DNA from 4 places in the Comamonas sp. wu1-DMT genome. Region 1 is predicted to be linked to each of the others. Evidence: predicted binding sites of a transcription regulator. Region 1 holds the regulator's gene; each other region holds the start of a gene.
What was found. The regulator LexA, encoded in region 1, represses DNA repair genes until DNA is damaged. The targets are predictions, from matches to a motif close to ACTGTATNNNNATACAGT.

Region 1 (3,430 bases):
CTGTTGCTGACGCGTTTGAACGGTTGACAGGTTGCCCCATCGGGTGCGGCCAGCAGCTCCTGACTGGCTGGCCTGCATTTTGCAGCCATGACTTGCAAGTCGCTTGCCCATCTTGTACCGAGGCAAGCGTGCAAGATGCAGGACTGCTATTCGATATTTTTGGCTCCTTAATGTTTGCCGGTGGAGGCGGGCCGGTGTACCAGCACCGGGACATGGCTGTGCGTCAGGACGCGCTGGGTTTCGCTGCCCAGCAAAATTCCGCCAATACCTTTGCGACCGTGTGAGGCCATGCAAATCAGATCGCACTGCAATTCCTGCGCCTGGTGAACAATGGCTTGGTAAACAGAGGCGTGGGTGACTCGCACAAAGTTGCAGGGTACGCCTTCAGGTCTGGCAATCTGGTCAACGAACTGCAAAGCCGCATCTGCATCGCTGTTGGCACTTCGCTCGAACTCTGTGCTGTTGTAAGTCAGCAGTGCGTCTGCGCCGTAGATGATGGCGCGGTAATCGGGCATGACATAAAGGCCGGTCACCTTGGCGCCTTGTTCACGCGCAAGCAGAACGCCAGCACGCACGGCAGCCTCTGACAGTTTGGTGCCATCGGTGGGAATGAGCAGGTGCTTGAACATGTTCAGCCTCCTGATGCCGGAAGATGTGCCTGAGAATCAATTTATTCCAATATTTCGAGCTGCGCAATGCCTAGTTCTTGAATGCAGCAGAGTTGTAGACAGGAGGTAAGACTCTGTAACGGGGTCGATCGCGTCGAGTTGTCTCATTCCTCGGGCGAAGGAGGAACGCGATTGAGGATTTCGCCAGTGGCCTCTATCTCGAACTGCTGTGGATTGAGCCAGTTGACCTCCTGATGATCGGCAGTTTCAAAGTAAATGGCAGACGGTCGTATGGAGACGCCATGCGGCATGTCGACCTCATCAAAACTCTGATAGACCAGAATCAGGCGCAGGTCTCCATTGGCGTCTTTGGCCTGTATGTGCTGCAAGAGCTTGCGGTAGGCACTCATAAGACGCCCTCATTGACATGTGTATATGAATGTTTCCACTGTCGAAGAGGTGCTGCAATACCCTGATCCGGGTATCCGTTCTGACGCATATTCGCGCCTGACAAGGAGTTTAGAAGGCTGCGAGGCTTGTGCGAAATGCGTTCTGGCGGACAGGCACAGGCAGAACATCAGCAAATAATTTACATGGCGATCCAGATCGTTCGGCGCCAATATAGAGGGCCTGCTCTGGCGACATCGAGTTTTTGCCTATGCACTGCTGGCAGAGTTGTCTGGCGCCATATCTGCCGGCCGATGGGCCAAGAGCGTTGAGGTGGCTTCCTGTTGGATGCAATGGAAGCTTTGTTGCATCGCCTGCAGGCCTATCGCGGGTCGGGCTCAGAGCTGCACGAGTGCAGGCAGTCAAACCTCACTGAGCTTTCAGACTTGCGGGGCTGCTTGCTCATGGAGTGCCATACGCTCCAGCGCGGCACAGACATCGGCCATGCGTCCGCAGATCAGCAGGCATTCGGGCTGACTGCGCGGCTCACGCTGCACGATCTTGAGAAGTCGTGGAGAAGCTGCTTGCCTAGACTCGTCGGTTATTGGCGATTGCAGCTCTGGTGTCGCTGCAAAGGTCTGAGGACAAAGCGTATTGCTGCCTAGACGACTGCGGCCGCGGTTGGCGCGTATGACAGGAATGCTGATCTGCTTCGCCTTTGGGCGATTGGTAGTGAAGGATACAGGTTCTGCAGCGGCTTCGCTTGCATCATCAGAGCAGAAGTTCGGGTTGAGCGACAGCGTGGCAGGCTGCCCTTTAAGGGTCAGGCGTGTCAAAGCCTGCAGTGATGTGGCGAATCCCATTTGGCAACTCCTCTTGATGACCTTGCGGCATGGATAAGGGCAGGATTGCGTTCTTCAGGCAAAGCTCCGCCCAGGGCGAAGCTCAACGGCTTCGCGCCTACCACCTGGGCTTGAGAGGGAAAGAGGCTCAGTGCCTCCGCTGCATAGGCGGAGGGACGCCGTCTGCCCGTTACATGAACATGCTGTTGCGGATAAGGCCTACGGCCAGGCCTTCGATGGCGAATGGCTCTTCAGGATCGACGTGAATGATCTTGTAGTCGGGGTTCTCGGGCAGCAGCTCGATGCCCTGAGGCGTGCGCTTGAAGCGTTTGACGGTCACGTCGTCACCGAGGCGGGCCACCACAATCTGGCCGTTGCGCGCTTCATGCGTAGCCTGTACCGCCAGCAGGTCGCCGTCCATGATGCCCGCGTCACGCATGGACATGCCGCGGACCTTGAGCAGGTAATCGGGCTTGGCGGCAAACAGGCTGGGCTCGACCGAATAGCTCTGATCGATATGTTCCTGGGCCAGAATAGGCGAGCCGGCAGCGACGCGGCCGACCAGGGGAAGCACCAGCGGAGCCAGTGCCGTGAGCGGCAGCGCAAAGCTGGCACCGCGTGCAGCATTGATGGTGCGCACGGTATCGGCGCGCAGGCGAATGCCGCGCGATGTGCCGCTGACCAGATCTATGACGCCCTTGCGGGCCAGTGCCTGCAAATGCTCTTCTGCAGCATTGGCCGACTTGAAGCCAAAGGTGCTGGCAATCTCGGCCCGGGTAGGGGGCGCACCCGTGCGAGCGATGCTGGACTGGATGAGGTCCAGAATCTGCTGCTGGCGGGGAGTGAGCTTGGGGTGGTCCATGGGCATTCCTTGATCGATCGATGATGAATACTGTGTGTTCATCCAGTACCTGTATTTTTAATCAGTTTGAAGAGGACTGCAAGTGGAACCTGACAAAAATATCGTCATCCTGGGCACGGGCGGCACGATTGCCGGTGTCGCCGAGCAGGCGGGCACCAGTGTGGGCTACCGTGCGGCCCAACTGGGCGTGGCTCAGCTGCTGCAGGCCGTGCCGGACCTGGAGCGCGTTGCTTCTGCATCGCTGCAGGTGGAGCAGCTAGCGCAGCTGGACAGCAAGGATATGGATCACGCGACCTGGCATGCACTCGCGCTGCGATGTGCCGAGCTGCTCGCTCGTGATGACGTGAGCGGCATCGTGATCACCCATGGCACCGACACGCTGGAGGAAACCGCCTGGTTTCTGCAATGTGTTCTGCACCCGGCAAAGCCCGTGGTGCTGACCTGCGCCATGCGCCCGGCCACAGCCATTTCGGCTGACGGCCCCGGCAATCTGCGCGATGCCGTGGCCTGTGCGGCCGACATGCAGGCTGCTGGCCGCGGTGTGCTTGCCGTGGTGGCGGGCCGGGTGTTCAGTGCACGCCAGGTGCGCAAGGTGCATCCTTATCGTGTGGATGCCTTCGATGGCAGTGGTGCCGGCCCGCAGGGCTGGGTGGAAGAGGGGCGGCTGCGCTGGGCAACAGGCGGGCTGCCGGTCGTTGCGGCCAGCTCCACTGCAATCGCTTTACCGCCCG
Region 2 (3,430 bases), on a different contig from region 1:
ACCACGCTTCCCGGCTCGGCCATCTTCGGCTCTGATCAGTCGTTTGCCATGATTCGCGGCGGCAAGATCAATCTGTCCATTCTGGGCGCCATGCAGGTGTCCGAAAAAGGTGATCTGGCCAACTGGATGATTCCCGGCAAGATGGTCAAGGGCATGGGCGGAGCCATGGACCTGGTGGCGGGCGTCAAGCGCGTCATCGTGCTCATGGAACATGTGGCCAGGAAAAAGGACGGCACGACCGACCTGAAGATTCTGCCCAGCTGCACCCTGCCGCTGACGGGTCTGGGCGTGGTGGATCGCATCATCACCGATCTGGGCGTGATGGACGTGACACCCGAAGGCCTGAAGCTGGTGGAACTGGCCGATGGCGTGAGTTTTGACGAGATCCAGTCCAAGACCGGTGTGACGCTGCTGAAATAAGCGGCGCTGCGCTCCCAGGCAAGAACCGCTGCGGCGGTTCTTTTTTTATGCCTTTTTCTGCAGCATTGGCAGAATTAATAGCTGCCGGAGTCGATAGGGCAAGCGATGTAAGCTGTTTTTGCTTTAATTGTGGCCCACAAATTATTGCAATCTGCAACAATCGAGTTTGATTGAGCAGACAGAAACAGAGCGCTTTGATGAGTGAGAACGCTGGTGCGCAGGGGCACGAGACCGATGTACATTTTTTGCGCGCAGTCACCGATATGGCCGAGCATACGGAGGTCATGACAGGCGATGCAATCTATACCGATAAGGGCATGAAACTGGTGGACAAAGGCACACGTGTTGACAGTCGTCTCTATGACCGTCTGGTCATGCACAAGCTGCGTGACCCCATCGATGCCAACCTGATCACGGGCGACCTGGTCGACGTGGCATCCCTGGTCACCCTGGCGCGTCAGCAATGCGAACAGGTCGATCTGCTGCATCGCATGGTGGCGTCCATCGGCGGTATCGAGCGTCTGCTGGCGCCGATCAAGAGTCTGCTGCTGCCCCAGGCCATTGCCTTCAAGCTCACCGTCATGCGCGAGCAGCGCTCCGACCTCTACCAGCACAGCCTGCAGATGACGCTGGTGGCGATCTTTCTGGCACTCAAGAACGGCTGGACCGAGCGCGAATGCGTGCCGTTGGCCACGGCCGCGCTGCTGCACGATGTAGGCATGCTCTATATGGACCCGGTCTGGACCGACCCGGACCACCGCTTGAGCGGCGAGGAACGCAAGCATTTGGTCGCGCATTCCGTCACGGCCATGCTGGTGGTGCGCAGCACCGAACTGTATTCGCGCGCCGTGGAAATCGCCGTGCTTGAGCACCATGAACGCATGGATGGCTCCGGCTATCCGCGCGGCATCAAGGGCAACGCCATTTCGCCCATGGGGCAGGTGCTGCTGCTGGCCGAGGTGGTCTCGGCCTTCTTCGAGAAATTCACGGATATGCCTGGCCAGCGCCTGTCGCTCATGCTGCGCATGAACCACAAGAGCTATCCGGCCGATCTGGTGCACCTGATTTTGCCGCTGCTCTACGACGAAATCAGTCCCGGCAAGCCGCTGGCGCCGCTGCAGGCCGAGTTCTCGCACAGCATCGCGGCGCTGGAGGCCGCGCTGCGCAAATGGAGCGAGCTCAGGCGCGAGTTTCCCGAGCATTGGCAGCAAATGCCTGATGCGCAGGCGGCGGTGCTTGTGGAGACTAATCTTGCACAACTGCAGAAGCAGCTGGCCGAAGCGGGCTCCCACCCCAGTCAGCAGCTGGATGTGCTGAGCTATTTCAAGGATGACGCCCTGGGCATGAGTGAGCTGGCCCTGGTCAACCGTGAGGCCCTGTGGCTGTTGCAGGCCATCATGAACGACTGCCTGCGCCGCTGGCCCACGCTGGGGCAGGGCGGCTCCACGCTGGAAGTCGCCGTGGCCGAATGGTGCGAGGCCTGCGCTCAGCTGATGCCGCAGGCCGGCCGCAGCTCGGCCATGAATGCCGACAGGCAGTCGCTGAATTGAAGGCATCGACCACGAGTTCCGCCCGGGACGGCCGGCCTCAAGTTTGATAGCTGCAGGCGCTTGATTGACAGGCGCTAAACCGGTATTTCTTCAAAACTCTGTGCATCACGTCGCAGCGCGGCGTGCTTTGCTGCGTCTGCTTGCGCCATCCTGAAGAAGTATTTTTGATAGCGCACGACGTCCAATCTACAAGAGTCGACCGTATCTGCTGCCGATATTAAGGCCTTGTTTTGCGCGGAAACCTGAATAACTGTATATTTGTACAGTATTCAAGAGCTTTCGCATGTACACCCAGCCCCTGACATCCTTGGCCCATCCTGGCTCACCGCCCGGCATGACGGAGTCTGTCCGGCAGCAAACAGGTGCAGGGCAGGGCGTGCGGCCGGGTCTGCCCGTTGCGGGCAGCCCGCCTTTGTCCGCCATACGGATTCCAGGTGTCTGGCGCGGCACGGACTGGCAGGCCGGCGCCGGCCCTCAGGTCTGGCCCAGCGGCCATGCTGCGCTGGATGCCGAGCTGCCGGGCGGCGGCTGGCCCGGCAATGCCTTGATTGAGCTGCAGCAACCTGCGCACTGTCATGCGGAGTGGGCCTTGCTGTTGCCCGCGCTGGCCGCCCGTGTCCGGCAGCATGCGGCTTCACTCGGGGATTCGCGGATGGGGCAACTGGTGCTGGTGGCGCCACCCTATCTGCCTTTTGCCCCGGCCTTGCAGGCCGCCGGTATTGACGCGAAGCGACTGTGCGCGGTGCAGCCGGGGCGCAGTGCCCAGGATCTGGCCTGGGCCTGCGAGCAGGCTCTGCATTGCCGGGATGTGCTGGCGGTGCTGGCCTGGTTGCCCGAACTTCCCGCGTCCACGCTGCGTCGCTTGCAGCTGGCCGCCGCTTCGCAGGGCCGGCCTCTGTGGTTATGGCAGGAGCTGCAGGCCGAGCCGCACAGCTCCCCCGCCGCATTGCGGTTGAGACTGGAGAGAGTTACGGCAGACTCCGCTGCCCAGCAGGCGCCGGGTTTGCGGATACAGATACTGAAGCGCCGTGGACCTTTGCTGGAGCGCCCCATACAGCTCGCGCTTTCGCAGTGGGCCTGGCAGCCCGTGCTGCAGGCGCAGGCCCAAAGACATGCGCGCCAGAGCGAGGAGGCTGCCATGCTCATGCAAGGGCGCATGACAGCCGCCGCTCCTGCAACGGCCTCGCCTTGGATGACGGAGGCATGAGATGGGCAGTGCAGAGCACTGGATGGCCTGGCCTCTGGCCTGCCTGAGCGAGTCAAGCCCGGTGCCCGAGAGTTCCTGCTGGTGGGCGCTGGAGTTCTCGCCGCGTGTGGCCTTGCTCGAAGATGCCTTGCTCATGGAGACCAGCATGGTGCAGCGTCTTTGGGGCGGAGCCGAGGTCTTGCTGGCGCGGCTGGACAGTGCTTTTGCGCAAGCTTGTCAGGCTGGCCCCCCGGAGTCCGGGGGCGGCGATGCG
Region 3 (3,430 bases), on a different contig from region 1:
CTGGTGCTGATTGCCAACAAGGACTTCCCGGCCAGCAATCTGCAGCAACTCGGCGACTACGGCAAAAAGCAGGCCGACGGACTGGACTTTGCCTCGTATGCCACAGGCATGCGCGGCCATACCTCGGGCATGCTGCTGGGGCAGTTGCTCAATATCAAGATGAAGCACCTGGGCTACAAGGGCTCCCCTCCGGCACTCAGCGACCTGATGGGCGGCCATGTGCCGCTGATGATGGACGGGCTCACCACCGCCCTGCCGCTGATCAAGGCCGGCAAGGTCAAGCCGCTGGCCGTGAACTACCCTACGCGCATGGTCCAACTGCCCGATGTGCCCACTTTCAAGGAACTGGGCTACCCGCAACTGTCCGAAGTAAGCTGGTTCGGCGTCTGGTCGCGCCCGGATATCCCTGCCGATGTGCAGGCCAGGGTCAGAGAGATCGCGCTGCAGTATTTCAAGCAGCCCCAGGTCGAGGCCAGGCTCAGGGACATGGGCATGGAGTCGGGCACCGACGCGACCCCGGAAGCGCTGATGAACGAACTGCAGAAGGCCTATCAGCGCCAGCAGGCCTTGCTCAAGTCCATTGATTACCAAGCTCAGTAAACAGTTCAGGCGCCCAAAAGGCCGGAGTCACGCCAGATTCCGGCTTCTTGCAACCGGGTAGCTGCAGCTCGCTGCGTCGACCCGTTCCGAGTCGGCACGCAACGGACTGAGACGAAACATCAGAAAAGACTTTGCTGCGGCGACAGAAAGGAATGATGGTACTGATCGCAGTCCAGTTGCACGCGCTCACGGTTCAGCCCAAGCTTGCGGCAGGCCAGTGCAAAGCGTTGCGCCAGCATATCGGCCCAGGCGCCCGTTCCCTTCATGCGCTGGCCAAACCTGCTGTTGTAGACCTTGCCGTCGGCTCTGCCCGCTTCGCTGATCCCATGCAGATCCTGCACCCGCTCCATCACGCGTTGGGCGCGCTCGGGATAGTGCAGCGTCAGCCATTCATTGAACAACGGAGCCACTTCCCACGGCAGACGCAGCACTGCATAAAAAGCCTGTCTTGCACCGGCCTCGCTGGCTGCGGCCAGCACCTGCTCCATATCGTCGTTCAGGAACGGAATCTGCGGTGCCAGGCTGACGCCCACGGGTATGCCTGCCTCGCTCAGAGTCCGAATCATGCGCAGCCGCCGATGCGGTGCGGCGGCGCGTGGTTCCAGCTGCCGGGCCAGCTCGGGCTGCAAGGTGGTCAGCGTCACATAAACGGCCACCAGATGCTGCTGTGCCAGCGGCACCAGCAAATCAAGGTCGCGCTCGATGCCGCTGCCCTTGGTGACGATGGAAAACGGATGCCTGGCCTGCGCCAGGACCTCTATCACGCGGCGCGTCAACCCGACTTCGCGCTCCACAGGCTGGTAGCAGTCCGTGACCGAGCCGAGCATGATGGGGGCGGCCACATGGCTGGACCGGGATAACTCGGCGCGCAGCACCTCGGGCAGGTTCTGCTTGGCAATCAGCCGGGTTTCGAAATCCAGACCCGGCGAATAGCCCAGATAGCCATGCGTGGGCCGGGCATAGCAATAGATGCATCCGTGCTCGCATCCTCTATAGGGATTGAGCCCCAGATGAAAAGGCAGATCCGGCGATTCGTGGCGGCTCAGGGCTGATTTAGCCCGCTCCCACTCCAGATGGGTGCACCAGGTCTTGACCTCCTCACCCTCTTCGCTTCCTTCATCCTGTTCGGACTTGCCCCAGCCGTCATCGAAACCCTGGCGCAGCTCCCGTGCAAACCGGTGCGTGATCTGGCTGGCAGCCCCTCGCCCCTTGATGAGCCGCACCGGCACATCGGTCCGAATGGATTCCAGTCCAGAGGATGAGGAAAGTTTCTTCATAAAACAACTGTACATAAATACAGTTATTCATTGCAAGAAATGGGCACTAACCATGGCTGCATCCCGGTCAATACGGTGAGGGTTGATTGAGTCAGATCTGGATGAGAAATGACTGCGCCCATTGCTCTACAGGCTTAGCACGCTCCATTAACTAGAGCAAGTTCAAAGTCAATCCGCACTCAGTGAGTGCGAGATGGCTTGGCAGTTTGCGATTCAGCGCCGACAATCCCTTCAATGCACCAAGTTGGTGCCTTTCACTGAATGCCTTGGCCCGGACAACACCGTTGCCCGGGCTTTTGTCCGTTTGCGCAACGCAAAAGCGCCAACCACACCATCTCGCAAGGGAGTTACTACATGGAGCGCAAGCCCAATATCACTCTGTCCTCCTTGGACCTGGATCGCATTGAATCGCTGCTGGAAAAGAACAACAGCCAGTTCCCTGGCCGTGATGCACTGGAGGCGGAGCTGGACCGCGCGGATGTACTCGACCCCGCAGAAATACCCGCCAACGTGGTGACGATGAACTCCACCGTGCGCTTCACCATTCTCGAGATCGCCAAGACCAATACGCTGACACTGGTCTACCCCAAGGATATGGATGGCAGCGCCGACAAGGTCTCCATCTTTGCGCCGGTAGGCATCGCCCTGCTGGGCCTGTCAGTGGGCGATGAGTTCAAGATGCCCAGCCCTACCGGCCAGGTAACCGTGCGTGTGGATGCCATCGAGTTCCAGCCCGAAAGCGCGGGCGAGCTCCATCGCTGAACCGGCTCACCCAACAAAAAAGCAGCTCACCGGAGCTGCTTTTTTGTTGCCTGGATCAGACTCAGCGCAAGCCGGCCAGCATGGTGGTCAGCAGACCCGCGCCGATCAGGCCTGCCTGCCAGCGCAGGGCCTGACTCCATGACGAAACATGGCGCTCCACCAATTGATACAGCGCGTAGCCGGCAGTCAGTGAAAGCACAAAGGCAAACGGGATGCCCACCACGGCGGCGGTGACCGAACCGTGCCAGAAATGGTTGACCACTGCGTTGACCAGCAGGCAGATGGAAAAGTGAATCAGAAATACCGAGTAGGAAATCTCTCCCAGGCGACGCAGCGGCGCAAAACCCTGCCAGCGGGCAATGACCTCGGTACGCATGCAAACGATCAGCAGCATCGCGGTCACGCCGGCGAGAAAAATGCGGTCGCGCCACTCATAGACCAGCGCGCCGATGATCAGAGCAGCAATCAGCAGGCCCCAGCTCCAGGCCGTCAGGCGCTTGTCTGCCGCCACCGCCCAGAAGGCCATCATGCCGACGCCATAGGCGCCCATGAAATAAATCGCCCAGACATCCAGGTCTGCATCGAGATTGAAGCTCAGCAACGAAGCTGCCGTCCCCACGACCACCAGCCCCTGCATGCCAGTCACAGCCCAGGGCCACCAGCGCTTCATGGCCGTATCGCCCCAGCGTTTCAGCGCCCATTGCTGCAGCCAGCGCACTCCGGCCAGCAGCAGCACGGTCGCGGCGAACAGCTGAAAGTCTATGGACACATACCAGACGCCAGCCGACAGT
Region 4 (3,430 bases), on a different contig from region 1:
CTGGGCGCGCGGCGCACAATGGCTGCCTCGCGCACGGGCAGGTTGACGATGGCGGCAAAAATGCCCAGGGCAATCGAGATGTACCAGACCATATCGTAGTTGCCGTTGATATCGTAGAGATAGCCGCCCAGCCATACGCCCAGGAAGCTGCCGATCTGGTGGCTGAAAAAGACAAAGCCGCCCAGCATGGACAGATGCTGCACGCCGAAGATCTGGGCGATGGTGGCATTGGTCAGCGGCACGGTGGACAGCCACAGAAAGCCCATGGCGGCGCAGAAGGCATAGACCGACCAGGGCGACAGCGGTGCCAGCAAAAAGGCCACGGTGGCCACCGAGCGCAGACCGTAGATGCCCGACAGCAGGTAGCGCTTGGGCAGCTTCTGGCCCAGATTGCCGGCCAGATAGGTGCCGAAGATATTGAACAGGCCGACCAGTGCCAGCGAATAGCTGGCCACATGGGGCGCCATGCCGAAGTCCTTCAGATAGCTGGGCATGTGCACCCCGATGAACATGACCTGGAAGCCGCAGACAAAGTAGCCCGCCATCAGCAGCAGAAAGCTGGGGTAGGTCCAGGCTTCCCTGAGCGCCTGGCCCACGGTCTGCTCGCGCTTGATGGGCGTGCTGCCGCCAAAGCCCGGCTCGCGCAGGCCAAAGGCCAGGGCGGCGATCAGCAGCGCGAACAGCGCCAGTATCAACAAGGCATTGGACCAGCCGAACTGCGCGATCAGCTTGCCCTCCACGGGCACCATGAAGAACTGGCCGAACGAGCCTGCCGCCGCGGCCACGCCCATGGCCCAGCTGCGCCGCGCCACCGGAATCTGGCGGCCCAGCACGCCGTAGATCACGGCATAGGTGGTGCCGGCCTGGGCCGCGCCGATCAGCACGCCGGCGGTCAGCAAAAACACGGTGGCATCGGGGGACAGCGCCATGCCGGCCAGGCCCAGGGCATAGAGGATGGAGCCGCCGATCAGCACCTTGAAGGCGCCGATGCGGTCGGCCAGCATGCCGACGAAGATGCCCAAGATGCCCCAGGACAGGTTCTGCACGGCAATGGCCAGGGAGAAGTTCTCGCGCGTCCAGCCCATCTCCTGGGTAATGGGTTGCAGCCACAGGCCGAAGCCGTGGCGTATGCCCATGGAGAGCGTGACGATGGCGCCACCGCACAGAAGAATCTGCGCCATGGACATGGGGGCTTGAGTTGTCTTTGTAGTCATGCCGTGTGTGCGAAAAAAGGCTTGGGGTGCGGTCAACTTGCCACTTTAACGAAACAAGCTGTTTTGCGCCTGCACAGGCCGTCACATGCGTGGCAGGCTGCCCTGCCAGAATGCGTGACCGGCAAGCTGCGGCGCGGGAGCCGCAGCCGGGCAGAAAAAAAATAAAAAGTGAGCGCTTTGCGCAATCTGCGTAATGGATATCGATTTGAAACTATCCATAACGCATGAATGGCAAGCGGTAAATGCTATTGTTTTCAGAGTGTCCGCAGCGATGAAGACCCGGTAAAAACACGTTGCCAAGACAGATGTTCGGGCTTTGTGCAAGAGTATTGGGAGTAAACAACTGTGAATTTATCCAGCTCTCACTCGGAGAGGCTACTACAATCCGCCCCCATGGCAGTCAAACCGTCCAACGAATATTCCGAAGGCTCGATCCGCGTTCTCAAGGGTCTGGAGCCTGTCAAACAGCGTCCTGGCATGTATACGCGCACCGACAACCCCCTGCACATCCTGCAGGAGGTGATCGACAACGCGGCCGACGAGGCGCTTGCCGGCTACGGCAAGAAAATCAAATTCACCATGCACGCCGACGGCTCCTACAGCGTGGAGGACGACGGGCGCGGCATTCCCTTCGGTCTGCACCCCGAGGAAAAGGCGCCCGTGGTGGAGCTGGTCTTCACGCGCTTGCACGCGGGCGGCAAGTTCGACAAGGGCAATGGCGGCGCCTACAGCTTCTCGGGCGGTCTGCACGGCGTGGGCGTCTCGGTGACGAATGCGCTGGCCACACGTCTGGAGGTGCAGGTGCACCGCGACGGCCAGGTGGCCACGCTGGTGTTCTCGGGCGGCGATGTGATCGAGCCGCTCAAGGTGCGCCCTCTGCAGGCCGGCGAGCGCAAGCAGGGCACGACGGTACGTGCCTGGCCCGATGCCAAATACTTCGAATCCTCGGCCCTGCCCATGGGCGAGCTGGTGCATCTGCTGCGCAGCAAGGCCGTGCTCATGCCCGGCGTGGCCGTTTCGCTGATCAATGAAAAGTCGCGTGACACCCAGAGCTGGCAGTTCAAGGGCGGTCTGCGCGACTATCTGGCGCAGAGCCTGCATGGCGAGCCCGTCATCCCCCTGTTCGAGGGCGAGGGCTTTGCCGACAAGAACAACGACAGCTTTGCCGAAGGCGAGGGCGCGGCCTGGTGCGTGGCCTTCACCGAAGACGGTGCGCCGCTGCGCGAAAGCTATGTCAACCTGATTCCGACCACGGCGGGCGGCACGCATGACAGCGGCCTGCGCGACGGCCTGTTCCAGGCCGTCAAGGCCTTCATCGACATGCACTCGCTGCTGCCCAAGGGCGTCAAGCTCATGCCTGACGACGTGTTTGCGCGCGCCAGCTATGTGCTCAATGCCAAGGTGCTGGACCCGCAGTTCCAGGGCCAGATCAAGGAGCGCCTGAATTCGCGCGATGCCGTGCGCCTGGTCTCGGGCTTTGTGCGCCCGGCGCTGGAGCTGTGGCTCAACGAGCATGTGGACTGGGGCAAGAAGCTGGCCGAGATCGCCATCAAGGCCGCCCAGACCCGCCAGAAGGCCGGCCAGAAGGTGGAAAAGCGCAAGGGCAGCGGCGTGGCCGTGCTGCCCGGCAAGCTGACCGATTGCGAGAGCAAGGACATCGCCGTCAACGAGGTGTTTCTGGTCGAGGGCGACTCTGCCGGCGGCAGCGCCAAGATGGGCCGCGACAAGGAAACCCAGGCGATCCTTCCGCTGCGCGGCAAGGTGCTCAACACCTGGGAGGTGGACCGCGACCGGCTGTTCGCCAACAACGAAATCCACGATATCTCGGTGGCGATCGGCGTGGACCCGCATGGCCCCAACGACGAGCCCGATCTGTCCGGTCTGCGCTACGGCAAGATCTGCATTCTCTCGGATGCGGACGTGGACGGCTCGCACATCCAGGTGCTGCTGCTGACGCTGTTTTTCAAGCATTTCCCCAAGCTCATCGAAGCCGGCCACATCCATGTGGCGCTGCCGCCGCTGTTCCGGGTGGACGTGCCGGCGCGCGGCAAAAAGCCCGCCATCAAGGTCTATGCGCTCGATGCGGGCGAGCTCGATGCCATCATCGAAAAATGCGCCAAGGACGGCGTGCCGCGCGAGAAATGCCAGGTCAGCCGTTTCAAGGGCCTGGGCGAGATGAATGCCGAACAGCTGTGGGAAACCACGCTGAACCCCGA

Region 2: the regulator LexA is predicted to act here: its motif matches at 2,220-2,237, upstream of imuA (translesion DNA synthesis-associated protein ImuA).
Region 3: the regulator LexA is predicted to act here: its motif matches at 1,884-1,901, upstream of V8Z78_RS23455 (PA0069 family radical SAM protein).
Region 4: the regulator LexA is predicted to act here: its motif matches at 1,557-1,574, upstream of V8Z78_RS20490 (DNA topoisomerase IV subunit B).

The regions. Positions count from the first base shown of each region.
Region 1 covers NZ_JBANEM010000007.1:179,165-182,594, forward strand. Annotated here, with positions in the region: gene V8Z78_RS12400 (universal stress protein) at 168-629, opposite strand; gene V8Z78_RS12405 (hypothetical protein) at 773-1,018, opposite strand; gene V8Z78_RS12410 (hypothetical protein) at 1,436-1,858, opposite strand; gene lexA (transcriptional repressor LexA) at 2,028-2,699, opposite strand; gene V8Z78_RS12420 (asparaginase) at 2,782-3,430, shown strand, end outside.
Region 2 covers NZ_JBANEM010000001.1:135,452-138,881, reverse strand. Annotated here, with positions in the region: gene V8Z78_RS00600 (3-oxoacid CoA-transferase subunit B) at 1-420, shown strand, start outside; gene V8Z78_RS00595 (HD-GYP domain-containing protein) at 618-1,970, shown strand; gene imuA (translesion DNA synthesis-associated protein ImuA) at 2,254-3,177, shown strand; gene V8Z78_RS00585 (Y-family DNA polymerase) at 3,179-3,430, shown strand, end outside.
Region 3 covers NZ_JBANEM010000023.1:18,208-21,637, reverse strand. Annotated here, with positions in the region: gene V8Z78_RS23460 (Bug family tripartite tricarboxylate transporter substrate binding protein) at 1-600, shown strand, start outside; gene V8Z78_RS23455 (PA0069 family radical SAM protein) at 720-1,877, opposite strand; gene rnk (nucleoside diphosphate kinase regulator) at 2,232-2,639, shown strand; gene V8Z78_RS23445 (acyltransferase family protein) at 2,701-3,430, opposite strand, start outside.
Region 4 covers NZ_JBANEM010000016.1:74,965-78,394, reverse strand. Annotated here, with positions in the region: gene V8Z78_RS20495 (MFS transporter) at 1-1,187, opposite strand, end outside; gene V8Z78_RS20490 (DNA topoisomerase IV subunit B) at 1,608-3,430, shown strand, end outside.